Regions from separate parts of the Micromonospora sp. WMMA2032 genome, predicted to be linked through region 2. Evidence: predicted binding sites of a transcription regulator. Region 2 holds the regulator's gene; the other holds the start of a gene.
The links. The regulator HspR, encoded in region 2, represses chaperone genes until heat shock. The targets are predictions, from matches to a motif close to TTGAGTNNNNNNNACTCAA.
Positions count from the first base shown of each region.

Region 1 (10,056 bases), 2.9 Mb from region 2:
GGCCGGACGCCTCGGCCAGCACGTCCCAGACCGCGCCGTGCAGCGCGACCAGCTGCGGTGTCGGGTGGACCAGCCAGACCAGCGGGGCGCTGCCGTCGAGGACGGCCAGCCGGTCCAGCCGCACCGGCAGCGGCAGCGCGGCGTCGCAGAGGTCGGCCAGGCGCTGCTCGGCGCCGGGCGGGAACTCGTCGACCGAGGCGAGCGTCAGGTGCGGCCGGTTCGTCGGGTGCGTGTTGCGGGCCAGGCTGGGCAGGCCGGCGGCGGCGAGCCGGTCCCAGGCCGCCCGCACCGCCGCGTCCAGCTCCGGCGAGCAGAGCAACTCGACCGTCCGCACATGATCAGGCTAGTCGCCGTCGGTCAGCCACGACGCCCCGAAGGGCCGGCCGACCGGGACGGATCAGAGCCATCCCGCCTCCCGGGCCCGCCGGACCGCCTCGGCCCGGTCGGCGGCGCCGAGCTTCTGCACGCACGCGCTCAGGTGGTTGCGGACCGTCCCGGCGGCCAGGTGGGTACGTCGGGCGATCACCGCGACCGGAGTGCCGAGTTCGGCCAGCCGGAGCGTCTCCAGCTCGCGCGGGGTCAGCGGGCACTCGGGCAGGGTCAGCGCGTCGGCGGCGAGGGCCGGGTCGACGTACCGCGCACCGGAGTGCACCCGGCGGATCACGTCGGCCAGCGCGCCGCCCGGAGCGCCCTTGGCGAGGAAGCCACGGGCGCCGGCGGCCAGCGCCGGTCGAAGCTGGGCGGGCCGGCCGTGCCCGGTGAGGATCACCGGCGCGCACGCGGGCAGCGCCCGGGCGAGTTCGGCGGCGACCGCCACGCCGCCGGGCGGCGGCATCTCCAGGTCGAGGACGGCGACGTCAGGGCGGTGGGCCAGCGCCGCGGCCAGGGCGGCGCGACCGTCGGCGGCGTGCGCGACCACCTCGATGTCCGGTTCCAGGTCGAGCAGGGCGGCCAGCGCCAGCCGGATCAGCTCCTCGTCGTCGGCCAGCAGGACCCGGATCACGACGTCACCGGCACGGTCGCCACCAGGCTGAACACGCCGTCCTCGGCGGACGCCCGCACGCGTCCGCCGGCCGGGGCCAGCCGGTCGGCCAGCCCGCGCAGGCCGCCGCTGAGCCGGTCCGGCCCGGCGTCACGGACCCCGTCGTTGCGTACGGTCAGGGTCACCAGGCCGTCCTCCCGGGTGATCTCGATCCGGCACCAGCCGGCCCGACTGTGCCGCAGCACGTTCGTCCCGGCCTCCCGCAGCACGGCGGCGAGGTCGGCGGCGACCGGGGCGGGCAGGTCGCCCGCCGGCGGCACCACGGTGCAGCGGACCCCGCTGGAGCGCAACACCTCCCCCACCGCGGCCACCTGCTCGGCCAGGTCGACGGTGCGGTAGCCGTGCACGGCCGCCCGTACCCGGGTCAGCGCCGACGCGGCGAGTCGCCGGGCCTCCGCCGCCTCCCGGCCGGCCCGCTCGCCGTCCACCGGCGCCAGCCGTTCCGCCAGCTCGGCCTTGAGCGCGATCACCGTGAGGTCGTGCCCGAGCAGGTCGTGCACGTCGCGGGCGAAGCGCAGCCGCTCCTCGGCCGCGGCCAGCCGGGCCCGGGCCGCCTGGCCCTGCCGGGCCTCCACGAGCACGTCCCAGAACCAGACCTGCACCCCGGTGAGCGCGGCGATGCCGGCGCCCACCCCGCCGGTGACCAGCAGAGCGGTGGGCACCGGTCCCCCGGTCGTCGCGGTGACCGCCGCCGAGACCGCGAGCACGCCCGCCGCGGCGAGGACCCCGGTAGCGGGCCGGAGCAGCAGCGGTGTCATGCCGACCAGGGAGGCGCCCAGCCAGGCCCAGGTGGGCCACGCGCCCGCCGCGACCGGGCCGACCAGGGGCAGGCTGAGCAGCGCGGCCGCCACCAGGGCGACGTGCCGGCGCCGCCGGGCGGCCGTGGCGAGCCACGGCGTCACCGCCGCGTGCAGCACCGCCACCTGCGCCGCCGTGAAGGCGAGCAGGCCGACGGCGCCGAGCGTCGCCCGCAGCGGATCCGGTTCCCGGGCCAGGCCGACGGCGGGCAGCAGCACCGTGGTCCACACGTTCGTGGCCAGCGACAGCAGGGTGACCCGCCGGGCCCGGCGCAGCCGGTGGTCCGCCGAATCGACTGTCATGCCCGCCGATCCTAGGTGGTGCCGGTCCCGGCGGACCGCTGCGAAATGTCACGGCCGACCCGTGCGTCCCGCACGGATTTCCGGTGACGGACGCGCCTGTCCCGGTGCGCCCGGCCCGGGCAGGGTCGGGGCATGACGGAGATGACGGTGGGCGTACCCCGGCGGTGGGCCGGGTGGGGACGGGCCCGGCACCTGGCCGGGATGGCCGTGGCGATGGTGGCCGGGATGGTGCTGCTCGGCCCGCTGTGGCGGGTGGGCGGGGTCCTGCTGGGCGGCGCGGGCATGCTGGCCCGGCCGGACGTGGGCGCGCTGGTGATGGCGACCGACATGGCGCTGGGCATGGTCGCCTGGATGTGGTACCGGGGCGACGCGTGGGCCGCCACCGGGGAGATGAGCGCGGCCATGTACGTGCCGTTCCTGCTGCTCCTGCCGCCCTGGTGGGCGGGGTGGGTCGGGGACGACGCGCTGCTGCTCGGCGGGCACCTGCTGATGGTGCCGGCGATGGCGCTGGTGGCGCTGCGGCACCGCCACCCGGTCGCCGCGCCGCCCCGCCGACACCCGGTGGCGGCGGCCGTGGCCCGTCGCTGGCCGGTCGGGCTGGCGCTGCTCATGACCGCCGACCTGTGGTTCGCCCCGACGGTGTTCTCGCCGTGGACGCTGCTCGTGCTGCCCGGCGGCTACCTGGTCCTCGGCGCCTGGCGACGGCGGTTCGGCGACCGGCGTCAGCTCGCCGTCCAGCTCCTGGGGTTGGCCGTCTGGGGTGGCCTGGCGGCCGTGGCGCTGGCCGCGCCGGCCGGGGTCGCCGGCACGCTCGTCGGCCTGGGCTGGCTCGGGCACGCCGGCTGGGACCTGTGGCACCACCGCGCCGACGGGGTGGTGCCACGCGGGTACGCGCAGTGGTGCATCGCGCTGGACGTGGCGGTGGGGGTGACCACCCTGCTGGCCGTCACGTCCGGGTGAGCCGGCCCGGTCACGGGGCCGGGCCGGCTCACCCGCACGGACGCCGGGGGTGGCGCGGCGAACGTTTACGCCGGTCGCCGCGACCACCGTCCGGCGGTGATGAAAGGCTTGCCACATGAGTTCCGCACCGACCCCGACCGACCCCGCCCTTCCCGCCGACGCCGAGGACGCCACCGCCTTCGCGGATCTCGGGCTGCGCACCGAACTGCTGGGCGCGCTGTCCGCCCTCGGCTACGAGGAGCCGACCCCGATCCAGCGCGAGGCCATCCCGCCGTTGCTGGCCGGTCGGGACCTGCTCGGGCAGGCGGCCACCGGCACCGGCAAGACCGCCGCGTTCGCCCTGCCGCTGCTGCAGCGCATGCCGGCGGACCGGCCGGGCGGCGACCCGGTGTCGCTGGTGCTGGTGCCGACGCGGGAACTGGCCGTGCAGGTCTCCGAGGCGTTCCACCGCTACGGCAAGGACCTCGGCGCCCGGGTGCTGCCGATCTACGGCGGGCAGCCGATCGGCCGGCAGTTGCGTGCGCTCGACCACGGGGTGGACGTGGTGGTGGCGACGCCCGGCCGGGCCCTCGACCACATCGCCCGGGGCACGCTGCGGCTGGGCTCGGTGGCCACGGTGGTGCTGGACGAGGCGGACGAGATGCTCGACATGGGCTTCGCCGAGGACATCGAGGCGATCCTGGAGCACGCCCCCGAGGGCCGCCAGACGGTGCTCTTCTCGGCCACCATGCCGGCCCGCATCGACGGGCTCGCCCGCCAGCACCTGACCGACCCGGTCCGGATCCGGATCGAGCGGGAGCAGGCGGTGGCCGGGGCGGCGCCGCGGGTGCGGCAGAGCGCGTACCTGGTGGCGCGGGCGCACAAGCCGGCCGCGCTGGGTCGCGTGCTGGACGTGGAGTCGCCGACCGCCGCCATCGTGTTCTGCCGCAGCCGGGAGGAGGTCGACCGGCTCACCGAGACGATGAACGGCCGCGGCTACCGGGCCGAGGCGCTGCACGGCGGGATGAGCCAGGAACAGCGGGACCGGGTGATGGGTCGGCTGCGCGCCGGCACCGCTGACCTGCTGGTCGCCACCGACGTGGCGGCCCGGGGGTTGGACGTCGAGCAGCTCACCCACGTGGTGAACTACGACGTGCCCTCGGCGCCGGAGTCGTACGTGCACCGCATCGGCCGGGTGGGCCGGGCCGGGCGGGAGGGTGTGGCGATCACCCTCGCCGAGCCGCGTGAGCACCGGATGCTCAAGACCATCGAGCGGGTCACCGGCCAGCGGATCTCGGTCGACAAGATCCCCACGGTGGCCGACCTGCGGACCCGGCGCTTCGAGCTGACCCAGGCCGCGGTACGGGAGTCGCTGCTGGAGGACGACCTGGAGCCGTTCCGGGCGGTCGTCGAGTCGCTGACCGACGAGTTCGACCTGATGGAGGTGGCGCTCGCCGCGGTCCGGCTGGCCCACGAGGCCACCCTGCCCGGCACGGCCGACGAGGAGGAGATCCCCCAGGTCGCCGTCCGTCCGAACCGGGAGGCGCGGCCCGGGTACGACAGCCGGGACCGGCGCGGTGGCACCCGGTCCCGGGGCGCGGGCACCACGCAGGTCTTCATCGGGCTGGGCCGGCGGGCCGGGGTACGGCCGCAGGACCTGGTCGGCGCGATCACCGGCGAGACCCGGATCAACGGGCGCGACATCGGCTCGATCGAGATCGCGGACCGGTTCTCGCTGGTCGAGGTGCCGCAGGCGATGGCCGACGAGGTGATCCGGGGCCTGCGGGGCAGCACCATCAAGGGGCGCAAAGCCACCGTCCGCCGCGACCGCGACGGCGACGACCACCGGTAAGGCGGTTAAGAGGGGCCCCCTGCCATGCACGAGGCGTTAACAGGGGGCCCTTCCTTTCACCTCAGGCGGCGACGGGCTGGCCGCCGAGCGTCTGCGCGTCGACGTCGGCCGGGCGCAGCGCCAGCGCGAGCACGTCCGCGACGTCGGCCAGGGTGTGCACGGTCAGCGCCTCGCGCACCTCGGCCGGCAGGTCGTCCAGGTCCGGCTCGTTGCGCTTCGGGATGATCACCTCGGTCAGGCCGGCCCGGTGCGCGGCGAGCAGCTTCTGCTTCACCCCGCCGATGGGCAGCACCCGGCCGGAGAGCGTCACCTCGCCGGTCATCCCGAACTCCGGCCGCACCGGGCGGCCGGTCACCAGGGAGGCCAGCGCGGTCACCATGGTGATGCCGGCGCTCGGCCCGTCCTTGGGCACCGCGCCCGCCGGGAAGTGCACGTGGATCCGCCGCCCGGCGAGCGCGTTCGGGTCGATGCCGAGCCGTCGACCGTTGGAGCGCAGGTACGACAGCGCGATGTGCGCCGACTCCTTCATCACGTCGCCGAGCTGACCGGTGAGGGTCAGCCCCGGCTCGCCCTCCATGCTGGTCGCCTCGATGAAGAGCACGTCGCCGCCGGCGCCGGTGACCGCCAGGCCGGTCGCCACGCCGGGCACCGCCGTCCGCTCGGCCGACTCCGGGGTGAACTTGGGCCGGCCCAGGTAGCGGGCCAGGTTGCCGGTGTCGACCCGGACCGGCGCCGGGTCGGACGCCAACGCCACGGTCACCTTGCGCAGGATCTTGGCGAGCGCCCGTTCGAGCTGCCGGACCCCGGCCTCCCGGGTGTACTCACCCGCGATCAGCGCCAGCGCCTCGTCGGCGACGGTCACCTCCTCGGCGGTGAGCCCGGCCCGCTCCCGCTGCCGGGGCAGCAGGTGGTCCCGCGCGATCGCCACCTTCTCGTCCTCGGTGTAACCGTCCAGGCCGACCAGCTCCATCCGGTCCAGCAGCGGGCCGGGGATCGACTCCACCACGTTGGCGGTGGCCAGGAACAACACGTCGGACAGGTCGAGGTCGACCTCGAGGTAGTGGTCGCGGAAGGTGTGGTTCTGCGCCGGGTCGAGCACCTCCAGCAGGGCCGCCGCCGGGTCGCCGGAGTAGCCCACGCCGAGCTTGTCGACCTCGTCGAGCAGCACTACCGGGTTCATCGAGCCGGCCTCCCGCAGGGCCCGCACGATCCGGCCGGGCAGCGCGCCGACGTAGGTGCGCCGGTGGCCCCGGATCTCCGCCTCGTCGCGGACGCCGCCGAGCGAGACCCGGACGAAGGTACGCCCGAGCGCCCGCGCGACCGACTCGCCGAGGCTGGTCTTGCCGACGCCGGGCGGGCCGGCGAGGGCGAGCACCGCGCCGGAGCCGCGACCGCCGACCACGCCGAGGTTGCGCTCCGCGCGGCGGTTGCGCACCGCGAGGTACTCCAGGATGCGGTCCTTCACGTCGGTCAGCCCGGCGTGGTCGGCGTCGAGCACCGCCCGCGCCGCGGCCAGGTCGGTGTTGTCCTCGGTACGCGTGTTCCACGGCATCTCGAGGACGGTGTCGAGCCAGGTACGGATCCAGCCCGCCTCCGGTGAGGCGTCACTGGCCCGCTCCAGCTTGCCGACCTCGCGCAGGGCGGCCTCGCGCACCTTCTCGGGCAGGTCCGCGGACTCGACCCGGGAGCGGTAGTCGGCGGAGCCGTCCGGCTCGTCCTCGCCCAGTTCCTTGCGGATCACGGCGAGCTGCTGGCGGAGCAGGAACTCGCGCTGGGACTTCTCCAGCCCCTCGCGGACGTCGCTGGTGATCTGCTCGGTGACCTCCTGCTCGGCCAGGTGCTCCTTCACCCAGCCGACCAGCAGCTCGAGGCGGGCGGTGACGTCCGGCGCGGCGAGCAGTTCGGTCTTCTGCGCCAGGCTGAGCCAGGGCGCGTAGCCGGCCGAGTCGGCCAGCTCGGAGAGGTCGGTCATCCGCTCCATGGCGTCGATGACCTGCCAGGCGCCGCGTTGCTGGAGCACCGAGGTCATCAGCGCCCGGTACTCGCGGGCCAGTTCCCGGGCCCGGCCGGCGGGGGCGGGCTCGTCGAGGGCGGTCGCCTCGACCCAGAGGGCCGCGCCGGGGCCGGGTACGCCGGAGCCGATGCGGGCACGGGCGAGACCGCGCACCACGGCGGCCGGCTCACCGTCGGGCAGCCGGCCGACCTTCTCGATGGTGGCGACCACGCCGACGGAGCCGTACTCGCCGTCGATGCGGGGCACGGCCAGGAGTTGCCTGTCGCCGGTGGCCCGGGCCGCGTCGACCGCGGCCTGGGTGGTCGGGTCGAGGGTCACCGGGACGACCATCCCGGGCAGCAGGACGGCGTCGGTCAGGGGAAGTACCGGAAGAGTTGCCATCGAACACCTGCCATCACGTTGGTTGAGCGTGTCTGGCTCAAGTAACAAACCGTGCCCCTTGTTCCGGCTTGTGACCCACGCCACGCCCACGCCCCGCCCGCGTCGCCCCTCCCGCCTGTCGACCCATTTGCCGCGCCGCCGTTTACGCGACCCGCCGAATGGAAGGAGTCGGGTATTGTTGCGAAATTACCGCTTGGTAGGTCAAACTCTTAGCCACACCCCGCCCGACACAGGGAGTAATGGCGATGGCAAGGAAAGTAATCACCGTTCTGACCGACGACCTCGACGGCGGAAAGGCCGATCGGACCGTCGAGTTCAGCCTGGACGGCGTGGCCTACACGATCGACGTCTCCGACGAGAACGCCGGCGTCCTGCGCAAGGCGCTGGACCCGTACATCAGCGCTGGCAGGCGGATCGGTCGCGGCCCGGCCGACACCGGCCGGGCGACCCGGCGCGCGACCCGGCCGAGCACCTCGGGAATGGACCGCGAGCAGAACCGCGCCATCCGCGAATGGGCCACCAAGAACGGCTACGAGATTTCCGAGCGGGGTCGCATCCCGGTCTCGGTCGTCGAGGCCTACAAGAACCGCTGAACCCTCCCGGTTCACCGTCGGGCATCCCGGGGTCACGCTGAGAAATCGGCGTGGCCCCGTCGACTTTTTCCAGGTCGACAATTTTCACACCCCCCGATCCCACCGGCACCAATTTTCCCGCCCACCCGCCCTACCGCCCCCCTCCGTTGATCAAGGAGTTCGCGTCGGGAGTCGGCGCGGGCCGGGACGCCAACTCCTTGATCGACGACTCGGACGCACCGACGGCCGGAGCCGCCCGGGAGGGGTCCCGGGCGGCTCCGGCCGTCGGTCGATCGGGTCAGTTGACCTGGATGCGCACCACGTCGATGGCGGGGGTCTGGTTGGCCCGCTCCATCATCGGGATGCGGTGCGAGCCGTCACCGGCCCAGACCGAGCACTGCGCCAGGCCGGACTCCGGCAGGCCCGGGATCTGGATCAGCACGTCGTCCGGCTGGGACCCGCCCCGGCCGTCCTCGGTCGCGACGAAGAACGCGGGCACGTCCTGCGGGTTCGGGGGCTGCCGGGTGCTGCCGAGCATCCGGCAGGCGGTGTGGAAGTGGCCGCGCACCAGACCCTGGCCGTTGAGCAGCGAGCTCTCCAGGTAGTAGCCACCCTGACCGGCGGCGAGGAAGCGGTCCCGCACCAGGTTCTTCGTGGTGACCCGGAGCGTGAACGGCTGGTTGCGCTGCACCTGGTTCGGGAACTGGGTGATGAGCAGCGAGGGGTTGTTCGCCGCGGCGCCGACCTCACCGAATGCGGTGCTCACGCACCGGTTGCCGTTCTGGAAACCGTTGTGCGCCTCCAGCTGGCTGCCGCTGCAGTCCTTGGCGAGCACCTCCAAGCCGTTGTTGCCGCCGTTGTTGTTGCCACCGTTCTGGCCGCCGTTGTTGCCGCCGTTCTGGCCGCCGTTGTTGTTCCCGCCGTTCTGGCCACCGTTCTGACCGCCGTTGTCGCCGCCGTTCTGACCGCCGCCGTTCTGACCGCCGCCGTTCTGGCCGCCGCCGTTCTGGGCGTTGTCGGCGAGGGCGCACGCGGCGAGCTGCTCCAGGCCCTGCGGACGCTGGCCGCCCCGGCCGATCGCGGTGGCGATCCGGTTGATCGTCGCGGTGCGCTTGTCGGCGAGCGGACGGAGGATGGCGTTGTTGATGAAGTCGCCACCGTTGCGGCCGTCCCGCGCGAGCCGCCGGTTCGCCTCGGCGATCTGGCTCTCCAGCAGTGCCAGGTTGCGGTCCACCTCGGCGCGGGCCCGGCCGGGCACCTGCGGCAGCTTGCCGCGGACGTCCGGGCAGGCCACGGTCGGGGTGCCGGCGCCCGCGCCGCCGCCCCGGGTCTGCTGACACTCGGCCGACGACATCTGCCCGTCACCCCAGTGGTTACGGACCCAGCGGCCGTTCTGCCAGGTGCGGGTGGTGCTGCCCTGGCCGCCCGGGGCGGTCGCCCCCGGGCTCGGGGCCACACAGGACGCCGAGGCGGCACGGGTGCTCGTCCGCCGGTCCTGGGCGGACGAGATCTGGGTGACGGCGACGATGCCGCCGAAGACCGCGAGCGTGCCGACCACGGCCAGCATCCGCTTGCTCCGTGCGCTACCGGATGACCGGCGCGCCCGTGTGGACCTGCGCATCGAATTGCTCTCCTTCTCGATCCGGTAGTTGACTGGTGATCCCGGCGGAACGACGAATCCTCGGGGTGAGATCACTGCGACGTACGGGTCGCGCGTCAATGGCCGACGGTGCCCTTTCCGCACCGTCTCCGCGCCGTCCGGGCGCGGCGGGAAGATCTGCGTCCATTCCCGCTTAGGTACGGAGAGCCGACGGCGAAGGTTCAACCGGAGATCGGAAAAAAATCGGCGGGTCGCGACGGCCCGGTTCAGTCGACCCAGAGGTGGTCGAACGCGAAACCGCCGTCGAACGAGTCCCGCCGCTCGGCGAGGCGTCGCACCTGCCCGCGCAGGTCGCCCCGGTCCACCAGGGACGGCGCCGCCGCGTCGAGGTCACGCAGCCGCTCCCCCAGCGCCGCCACGGCCAGGTCCTCGGCGAGCCGACCCGGCTCCACCCCGCACGCGAACCCCCGGGACGTCAGCCGGACCCGCTCGACGAGGCACCGGCCGGGCCGCACCTCGACCCAGCCCCAGCCCTCCGCCGGGCCGTCGGTCCAGC
Region 1 is NZ_CP024052.1:580,977-591,032, reverse strand. Features, by position in the region: gene CO540_RS02660 (2'-5' RNA ligase family protein) at 1-334, opposite strand, end outside; gene CO540_RS02655 (response regulator transcription factor) at 398-1,003, opposite strand; gene CO540_RS02650 (sensor histidine kinase) at 1,000-2,142, opposite strand; gene CO540_RS02645 (hypothetical protein) at 2,275-3,102, shown strand; gene CO540_RS02640 (DEAD/DEAH box helicase) at 3,218-4,933, shown strand; gene lon (endopeptidase La) at 4,995-7,328, opposite strand; gene CO540_RS02630 (Lsr2 family protein) at 7,574-7,921, shown strand; gene CO540_RS02625 (hypothetical protein) at 8,199-9,467, opposite strand; gene CO540_RS02620 (DUF2726 domain-containing protein) at 9,767-10,056, opposite strand, start outside.
Region 1: a site for HspR is predicted at 7,351-7,369, ahead of lon (endopeptidase La). Genes of this name have one in related genera too.

Region 2 (10,056 bases):
GGTGCCGGTGACGCGCACCCGGCCGAGCTGGCCGGCCCATGCCGGGGCGTGCGCGCCGGGCCGGACCCGGGCGGCGCCCTCGGCGTCGGGCACCAGGGTGGCGAAGACGGCGCGAATGGTGGTGGCGGCGGCGCTGCGCCGGCGGGACGTGGCGGCGAGGAAGCCGGCCACGAACTCGCGGACGGCGTGCTCGCGGTCGTGCTCCGCGACGGCGTAGACGCTGCCCAGCAACGCGGCGCCGAGCATCTCCGCGTCCAGGGCGGAGTCGAGCCTCGTCACGTCGCGCGCGGCGTGCAGCACCGCGTCGTAGGGGGTCTGTGGCGTGGCCATGCGTCGACCCTACGCCGCGCTGCCGGCCACCACATCGGCCAGCGCGCCGGGTTCAGCGTCGCCCGGCGTCCCGCACCGCGTCGCGGGCCGTGCCGTAGCGCGCCAGCACCGCCCAGACCGGGTCCAGCACGTACTTCTCGCCGACGCTGCCGACCGAGGTGAGCAGGCGCTGCTCGGCCCGACGCCGGGCCCGCCGGGCCGCCCAGCCGACCACCGGGCGGGTCAGGGCCGCGACCAGCAGCCCGGCCAGCAGCCCGCCGAGCAGCAGCACTGTGGGCCAGGGCACCTCGCCGAGCTTCGGGTGCTCCAGCGGCGGCAGGCCGAGCAGGCGCAGCGCGTACCCGAGGACCAGCCAGACCAGCCCGCCCAGCGCCGCGAGGGTGACCAGCCACTGGAGCCCGCCGACCACCCGCCACCAGCCCGGGCGGCGGTCCATGCCGAGGTCGGTGGCGGCCACCGCGTGGTCGAGCGCGCCCGGCAGCTCGCCCAGGCGGGACCGGGCCGCGCTGGTCACCGCGGTCGGCCACGGCGCCGGCAGCTCGGCGCTGGACCGGTCGGCCACCGCCCGGATGGCCAGGTTCAGCGCCGACCGCTGCGCGGCCGTCGGATCGGGTACGGAGGTGGCCGCGACCAGGCTCTCCGCCGGCGCGTCCGGGTCCCGCCCGGGCAGGTGCAGCCGGCGCAACGGGTCCGGCCGCAGCTTCCGCCACCCCCGCACCAGCGGCCAGCCGGTGCTGGCGACGGCCCGGTGCCGGTAGGCCCCCTCGACCGCGTGGGCGACGGTCGCCACGCCGGCCGCGCCGGCCAGCGCCCGGGTGAGTTCCTGGGCCGAGGCGTCACCGGGCCGGGTGGCCGGTGGCTCCGGCCCGACCAGCGGTTCGAGGTCGGCCACCACGGCGTCCACGTCGCCGGAGAGCCGGCGCAGGGCGGCCTGCCGTTCGGCGACCGTACGCTCCAGCTCACCCCGCAGCCCGTCCAGCCCGGCCGGATCCACCGCCACGGTGGGCAACAGCGGCACGCCGCCCAGCCCGTCGGCGTCGAGCAGCCGGCGCAGGTCGTCGAGGACCCGGGGCAGCTCGGTCGGAGGCAACCGGTCGGCCTGGTTGAGCACCACGACGGTGACGTCCTTGTGCCGGTGGAACTCGCGCAGGTAGCTGGTGTGGATCACGCGGTCGGCGTACTTCTGCGGGTCGACCACCCAGACCACGAGGTCGACCAGGCCGAGCAGCCGGTCGACCTCCAGCCGGTGGGTGTGCTGGACCGAGTCGAAGTCGGGCAGGTCCAGCAGGACCAGCCCGTGCAGGGTGGACTCGTCGTCGCCGTCGAGCGGGCTCTCCCGGACGAACCGGTGCCGGGGGAGCACCCCGACCCAGTCGAGCAGCCGGACCGCGCCGTCGAGCGGGCCCCAGACGCAGGCGTGGGTCACGCCGGTGGTCGGGCGGCGGACGCCGACCGGGGAGAGGTCCATCCGGGCCAGCGCGTTGAACAGGCTGGACTTGCCGCTGCCGGTGGCGCCGGCGAGGGCGACCACGGTGTGGCGGCCGGAGAGGGCGAGCCGGTCACCGGCCCGCTCGACCACGGTGTGCGCGGCGACGAGCTGGGCGTCGGGCACCTGGCCGTCGACCGCGCCGAGGAAGCGCTGGACCGCCTGGAGGCGCGCGATCAGGACGTCCGGGTCGACCCGCTGGTCACCCCGGAACGCCTCGCGCATCCGCCCCACGATGTTGCTCACTGTGCCGTCCTTGCTCGCGACTGCGGGGCTCGCAAACCCGGCTCACTCCTCGCGCTCACGGTGCCGTCCTTGCTCGCGACTGCGGGGCTCGCAAACCCGGCTCACTCCTCGCGCTCACGGGCGACCGTCCTGCTCGGTGGTGGGCAGCGCGGCCCGGTCGGCGCGGGTCAGGCCGCTGCGGTGCCGGGCCCGCTCGACCTCGGTCGCGGCCCGCCGCAGCGTCGCGCCGGCGTCGGCGGCCGGGCGGGCCGCCTCGGTGCGGGCGAGGAAGCGGCCGGCCTCCTCGGCCAGCAGCGCGCCGACCCGGTCGAGCAGGTCCACCCGCGCCGTGCGGGCCAGGTTGCGCACCGCCTGGTCGCCGAAGATGGCCTGGAGCACGGTCTGCCCGGCGACCGCCGTGCCGGTGCCGGCGGCCACCTCCAGCCCGGTCGGGATGAACGCGGTGGAGGCGAAGACGCCGATCATGACGGCCAGGCCGGTGGCGTTGACCGCGTACGCGGCCGTGCGGGCCACGAACCGCCGGTCCCCGCCCTCGACCCGGACCAGCTCCAGCACCCCGCGCTGCCAGTCGCGGACGAGTTGCTCGGCGCGAGCGGGCAGGTCGGCCGAGGCGTGCGCCAGGTCCGGCTCCAGCAGCGCCGCGCCGGCCGGGTGCGCCTTCCACCCGGTGTACGCGTTCTCGGCCGCCTCGGCGGCCACCCCGCGCAACAGCGTGACCAGCTGGGACTCGATCGCCGTGCGCAGCTCGGCCGCCGGCGCGGGCCGCCCGGTGACCGCCGCGACGACCCGGTCGCGCAGCCGGCCGATCCGCGCCTCCAGGCTGCGGAAGAACTCCCCGGTGCCGACGAACTCCTGCCAGCGGGCCAGCACCTCGCCGCGGAGCAGCCGGCCGTCCTTGAGCCCCTGGTCGACGGTCCGCTCGGCGCCCCGGTAGGCGGCGCGGACCCGCTCGTCCAGCGCGTCGGCCGAGGTCGCCTGCTCGTCGGCGGCCTCGGCCAGCGCCTCCACCACCGGGTGCAGGGCTGCGAGCGCGCCGTCGAGCGTCTGCCGGACCACCGCCGCGCGGGCGTCTGCGTCGGCGGCGAGCCGGGCGAACCAGCCGCTCAGCGGGGCGGTCATCCGGTCGGGCAGCAGCCCCTGACCGTCCACCCACGTCTCCGGCAGCACGAACAGCGGCGCGGCGCCCAGGTCCTGCGATGCGAGCATCTCCGACAGGTGGGCGGCGATCTCGTCGGCGGCCTCCGGCGGGACCCGGTCGAGCACCATGGCGACGGCGGTGCCCCGGGCCCGGGCGCTGCGCAGCAACTCCCAGGGGACGGCGTCGGCATAGCGGGCGGCGGTGGTGACGAACAGCCACAGGTCGGCGGCGGCCAGCAGTTGCCCGGCCAGCGCCCGGTTGGCGTCGACCACCGAGTCGATGTCGGGCGCGTCGAGGAAGGCCAGGCCGGGCGGGAGCGCCGGGGCGGTGACCAGCTGGAGGGTGCCGGGCTGCTCGCTCGGCTCGGTGGTGCGGGTCAGGCCGGGCAGCAGGTCGCCCTGGCGGAACCAGGCGGCGTCGCTCGGGCTGCAGACCAGCACCGGCGAGCGGGTCGTCGGGCGGAGCACGCCGGCCGCGCTGACCCGTGCCTGGACCAGGCTGTTGACCAACGTCGACTTGCCGGCGCCGGTCGACCCGCCGACGACCACCAGCAGCGGGGCGTCGAGCCGGGCCAGCCGGGGAAGCAGGTAGTCGTCGAGCTGGTCGGTCAGGCTGCGGGCGGCGTGCCGGGCCGGCTCGGCCGAGGCGAGCGCGAGCGGGAAGCGAGCCGCGTCGATCGCGGCCCGCAGGCCGGTGAGCGCGGCGGGCAGGCCCGCCGCGGCTTCGGCGGGCTGGTCCTCGCCGGTGGGAGGTCCGGTGCGGGCTGCGACGGCGGGCGCGCCGGCACGGGTGGCGGAATCGCCATGCGTCGTCACCGCTAAAGCGTGCCCGACCGACGCAAGGTAAGACAACCGGACGGTAATAACGGTCAGGTTGCGCCGGGTCGGCTCAACCCCGACTTGCGGATTGCCGATCGCGTGGCACTATTGAGTCAAGTTCACTCAACTTGTGGTGCGGTCGCTTCCGGGCGACCCGCCGGGCAGGCCACCTGACCTGCTCACCCGTTACGAAGCGAGGAAGCGAACATGGCACGTGCGGTCGGCATCGACCTCGGCACGACGAACTCCTGCGTCAGCGTTCTCGAGGGCGGTGAGCCCACCGTCATCGCCAACGCCGAGGGCTCGCGTACGACTCCCTCGATCGTCGCGTTCGCCCGCAACGGCGAGGTGCTCGTCGGTGAGGTCGCCAAGCGCCAGGCGGTGACCAACCCCGACCGGACCATCCGCTCGGTCAAGCGGGAGATCGGCACCAACTGGACCGTCGACATCGACGGCAAGAAGTACACCCCGCAGGAGATCTCGGCCCGCACGCTGATGAAGCTCAAGCGGGACGCCGAGGCCTACCTGGGCGAGCAGATCACCGACGCCGTGATCACCGTCCCGGCCTACTTCAACGACGGCCAGCGTCAGGCCACCAAGGAGGCCGGCGAGATCGCCGGCTTCAACGTGCTGCGGATCGTGAACGAGCCGACCGCGGCGGCCCTGGCGTACGGCCTGGACAAGGGCTCCAAGGAGCAGACCGTCCTGGTCTTCGACCTCGGTGGCGGCACCTTCGACGTGTCGCTGCTGGAGCTGGCCGAGGGCGTGGTGGAGGTCAAGTCCACCAGCGGTGACAACCAGCTGGGCGGCGACGACTGGGACCAGCGCATCATCGACCACCTGGTGAAGACGTTCCGCGGCGAGCACGGCATCGACCTGTCGCAGGACAAGATGGCCATGCAGCGGCTCAAGGAGGCCGCTGAGAAGGCCAAGATCGAGCTGTCCGCCGCCACCACCAGCAACATCAACCTGCCCTACATCACCGCCGGTTCGGCCGGCCCGCTGCACCTCGACGTGACCCTGAGCCGCGCCGAGTTCCAGCGCATGACGCAGGACCTGCTGGACCGCTGCAAGGGCCCGTTCGAGCAGGCCGTCAAGGACGCCGGAATCAAGATCTCCGACGTCGACCACGTGATCCTGGTCGGCGGCTCCACCCGGATGCCGGCCGTGACCGACCTGGTCAAGCAGCTCACCGGCCGTGACCCGAACAAGGGCGTCAACCCGGACGAGGTCGTCGCCGTCGGCGCCGCCCTGCAGGCCGGCGTGCTCAAGGGCGAGGTCAAGGACGTCCTGCTGCTCGACGTGACCCCGCTGAGCCTGGGCATCGAGACCAAGGGCGGCATCTTCACCAAGCTCATCGAGCGCAACACCACCATCCCGACCAAGCGCTCCGAGGTCTTCACCACGGCGGACGACAACCAGCCGTCGGTGCTGATCCAGGTGTTCCAGGGCGAGCGGGAGATCGCGGCCTACAACAAGAAGCTCGGCACCTTCGAGCTGACCGGCCTCCCGCCGGCGCCGCGCGGCGTGCCGCAGATCGAGGTCACGTTCGACATCGACGCCAACGGCATCGTCAACGTGCACGCCAAGGACCTGGGCACCGGCAAGGAGCAGAAGATGACGATCACCGGCGGCTCCTCGCTGCCGAAGGACGACATCGAGCGGATGCGCCGGGACGCCGAGGAGCACGCCGACGAGGACAAGCGTCGCCGTGAGGAGGCCGAGACCCGCAACGTGGCCGAGGCGCTCCAGTGGCAGACCGAGAAGTTCCTCGCCGAGAGCGGCGACAAGCTGCCCAGCGAGAACCGGGACCAGCTCAACGAGGCGCTCGGCGAGCTGCGCAGCGCTCTCGGCGGCCAGGACATCGACAAGATCAAGTCGGCCCACGAGAAGCTGGCCCAGGTCTCCCAGCAGGCCGGCTCGCTGCTCTACGCGCAGCAGCAGGAGGGCGAGCAGACCGCCCCGGGCGCGGCCGGGCCGGGCGCCGGCGCGGGTGCGGCCGGCGGCCCGCAGGCCGGTGGCGCCGACGACGTGGTCGACGCGGAGATCGTGGACGAGGACAAGAAGTGACCTTCGGTCCCGGGCACGGTCCGCACGGCAGAGGGATGAGGTAACCGCATGACGGACAAGCCACGGGCGTCCGACCCGGGTTCCACCGGGTCGGCGCCGGGCGGCTCCGCGGGCACCGGCAAGGACGCCGGTGACGAGCCGCGGGTCGTCATCCGCGACAAGCGCAAGCTCGGCAAGGTGACCGAGCAGCCGGCGAACGACGCCTCGGCGGCCGACGCGGCCGCCGACGCGCCCGCCGAGGGGCTGGTCGAGGAGGCCGAGGTCGTGGTCGACGAGATCGGCGGCGAGGCCGAGGTCTCCGGCCCGCCGGTGGTCGACTCACCGGCCGAGCCGAGCGGGGAGACCGGCAAGGCGGCGCCGCTCGGCGCCGAGCTGGAGGCCCTCCGCGGGGACCTGGAGGAGCGCACCCGCGACCTCCAGCGGGTCTCGGCGGAGTACGCCAACTACCGCAAGCGGGTCGACCGGGACCGCAGCCTGGTCCAGGAGCAGGCCACCGGCACGGTGCTCACCGCGCTGCTGCCGATCCTGGACGACCTGGACCGGGCCCGCGAGCACGGCGACCTGGTGGGACCGTTCGGCAGTGTGGCCGATCAGCTCACCGCCGCGCTCGGCAAGTTCGGCCTGACCGCGTTCGGCGAGCAGGGCGACCCGTTCGACCCGACCCGGCACGAGGCGGTGGCGCACCAGACCTCCGCCGACGTCACCGAGCCGACCTGCGTGCAGGTCATGCGCCGGGGCTACCAGCTCGGCGAGCGCCTGCTGCGGCCGGCTCTGGTCGCGGTCGCGGACCCGGAGTAGTGCCCACCCGTGACGTCCCGTCCGCCCCTGTCGGGCGGGCGGGACGACCGGGATCGGACCCGTGGAAGGGGGTGGACCGGTGAGTTCCAAGGACTGGATCGAGAAGGACTACTACGCCGCGTTGGGCGTGGACAAGTCCGCCTCCTCGGACGAGATCAAGAAGTCGTACCGGAAGTTGGCCCGGGAGTCGCACCCGGACCACAACCCCGGTGACCCCAGGGCCGAGGAGCGGTTCAAGACCGTCTCCGAGGCGTACGCGGTGCTCGGCGACGAGAAGAAGCGGCGCGAGTACGACGAGATGCGGTCGCTGTTCGGCTCGGGCGCCTTCCGGCGCAACGCCCGCGGTGCGGGCCAGCCGGGCGGCGCGCCGTTCGACGTCTCCGACCTGTTCGGCGGTGGCGGCGGCGGCGACACCCGCTTCGGCGGCGGTGGCTTCACCGACCTGTTCAGCACGATCTTCTCCGGCGGCGGCGGTGGCGGCGGTGCGGCGCGTCCGCGCGGTCCGGCCCGGGGTCGGGACGTCGAGGCCGAGGTGGCGCTGGACTTCTCCGACGCGGTCCGCGGCGTCACCCTGCCGCTGACGTTGCGCGCGCCGGGCGTCTGCGACACGTGTCACGGCAACGGCGCGAAGCCCGGCACCCAGCCGGTGGCGTGCCCGGTCTGCCACGGCGCCGGCGTGACCACCCGCAACCAGGGGTCGTTCAGCTTCTCCGAGCCGTGCCGCAACTGCCAGGGCGTGGGCACGATCGTCGAGGAGAAGTGCCCGGAGTGCCACGGCACCGGCGGGGTCACCAAGACCCGCACGCTGAACGTGCGCTTCCCGGCCGGGGTGGCCGACGGGCAGCGGATCCGGCTGGCCGGCCGGGGCGAGCCGGGTGAGCGGGGCGGTCCGGCGGGCGACCTGTTCGTGCACGTCAAAGTCCGCCCGGACGAGCTGTTCGGGCGTACCGGGGACGATCTCACCCTGAACGTCCCGATCACGTACGCCGAGGCGGTGTTCGGCACCGATCTGCGGGTGCCGACCCTGGACGGCACGGTGACCCTGCGGGTGCCGCCGGGTACGCCCAGCGGACGGGTGCTGCGCGCCCGTGGCAAGGGCGTCGTACGCAAGGACGGCCGCGCCGGTGACCTGCTGGTCACGCTCGACGTGGTGGTCCCGGCGAAGGTGTCGGACGAGGCGCGGGCGGCCTTGGAGACCTTCGCGGAGCAGACCCCGCCCGCCGCGCGGGAACATCTGGACGCGCGGGTACGTCGGTTCGGTTGACGGCGGCAGCGGAGGTGAGCGGGCATGTCGGAGGAGTACGTCGGCGCGGGTGACCCGGCCTACGAGGCCAAGGTCCTGATGATTTCGGTGGCCGCGCGGATGGCGGGCATGCACCCCCAGACGCTGCGCCAGTACGACCGGTTGGGGCTGGTCCAGCCGGGCCGGGCGGCCGGTGGCGGTCGCCGCTACAGCGTCCGGGACGTGGTGCTGCTGCGCGAGGTGCAGCGGCTCAGCCAGGACGACGGGATCAACCTGGCCGGGGTCAAGCGGATCATCGGGCTGGAGCGCCTGCTGGAGGAGGCGCAACGGAGGGTGGCCCGGCTGGAGGCGGAGTTGGACGCCGCGTACCGGCGGATCGCCGAACTGGAGTCGCTCGGTGGCTTTCCCCGTGGCGACCTGGTGCCCACCAACCGCACCTCGACCGCGCTCGTCGTCTGGCGACCCCGCCGCACCCCCGACCGCTGACCGCACGAGGGCCGGCGCCGCCCCCGCCCGGGGCGCGCGCCGGCCTTCGCCGTTCCCGCGCCGACCTCCGGCGGGGTTGGGGAAAGCGCGGTGCGACAGGGGCGCGGTCCACTACGCTTCTCAGCAGGGCAAAAGCCCCTAAATCGCACTCCGGGCTGGCGGGGGGAGCCATGGCGGAACCGGCGAAGAAGGTGGCGGAGCGGGCGGAGGAACGGCTGGAGAAGGTGGCCGAGAACGTCCGGGAGCGATTCGACCGGGTCACCGAGGGTCGTTTCAGCGACAAGGTCAAGGAAGGGCGCTTCGCCGACCAGACGGACCACGGCGTGGACCGGGCGAGGGACGACGAGCGGCGCAGGAAGCAGGGCGGGTCGACCTGACGATCCGTCGACGTGCGGGCCGGGACCCACGGGGGGTCCCGGCCCGTTCGCCGTCAGAGGCGGCGGTTCTCCCGGACCAGGCCGCCCTCGCACCAGTCGCGGTAGACGAAGAGATCCGGGCGGGCGAGCAGGACCCGGCTGTTGTGCGCCCAGTTGCGCATCAGGTCGTCGCCGGCCCGCTCGGCCTGCTCCACCAGCTTCCGGAAGCGGCGCTTCGGGTGGGCCCGGAAGTTCGTCCGGATGCCGTCGGCGGCGTAGATGTAGAGGCAGTGCAGCGCGAACCGGCGGGCCGGGCAGGAGCGGTCCATGGCCAGGTCGAACAGGGTCTGCACCAGGTGGTCACCGGCGACCAGGAGGTCCCAGTCCGGCGGCATCGAACTCAGCGGCACCGAGTCGGGCTGGTAGGCCCAGGCCCGCAGCTCGGCGGGCGAGGGGTCGACCGGGTTGGCGAAGCCGTGAAACGTCTCTTCCTGCACGCTCACCGGCCGACCTTCCGCTTGCGCTGGCGGGGGCACCGGCCACCCGCGGACCCTGGCTGCTGGGGCGACACGTTAACGCGGTTGGGCGGAGCAGTGGTAGACCTTCCCGGAATCAATTTGACAACCGTTGGCCGGGCCGGATCCGCCGTGCGGCCGATCCGACCCGGCCGAGGTCAGTCGCCCACCCTTACCGGAGCGGGCGGCCGGCCGGCGGCGGCGCGGCGGCGCAGCCACTGCTTGAACCAGGGCATGTCCGGCAGTCGGGCGAGCAGCGGCCCGGTCACCACCGTGATCAGCACGTACGCCGTGGCGAGCGCGGCCAGCTTGGGCTCCACCGGGTAGACGGCGGCGACGGCCAGCCCGGCGATGACGATGGAGAACTCGCCGCGCGGGGTGAGCGCCAGCCCGGCCCGCCAGCGACCGGGCTCGGCGATCCCGGCCCGCCGGGCGGCCAGGTAGCCGGTGGCCACCTTCGTCGCCATGGTGACCACGGCCAGCAGCAGCGCGGGCAGCAGCACCGGCGGCATGTCCAGCGGGTTGGTGACCAGCCCGAAGAACACGAAGAAGACCGCGGCGAAGAGGTCC
Region 2 is NZ_CP024052.1:4,140,969-4,151,024, reverse strand. Features, by position in the region: gene CO540_RS19165 (hypothetical protein) at 1-330, opposite strand, end outside; gene CO540_RS19160 (GTPase) at 383-2,041, opposite strand; gene CO540_RS19155 (GTPase domain-containing protein) at 2,177-4,015, opposite strand; gene dnaK (molecular chaperone DnaK) at 4,226-6,088, shown strand; gene grpE (nucleotide exchange factor GrpE) at 6,137-6,886, shown strand; gene dnaJ (molecular chaperone DnaJ) at 6,966-8,150, shown strand; gene CO540_RS19135 (heat shock protein transcriptional repressor HspR) at 8,175-8,615, shown strand; gene CO540_RS19130 (hypothetical protein) at 8,786-8,992, shown strand; gene CO540_RS19125 (hypothetical protein) at 9,046-9,474, opposite strand; gene CO540_RS19120 (cation:proton antiporter) at 9,645-10,056, opposite strand, start outside.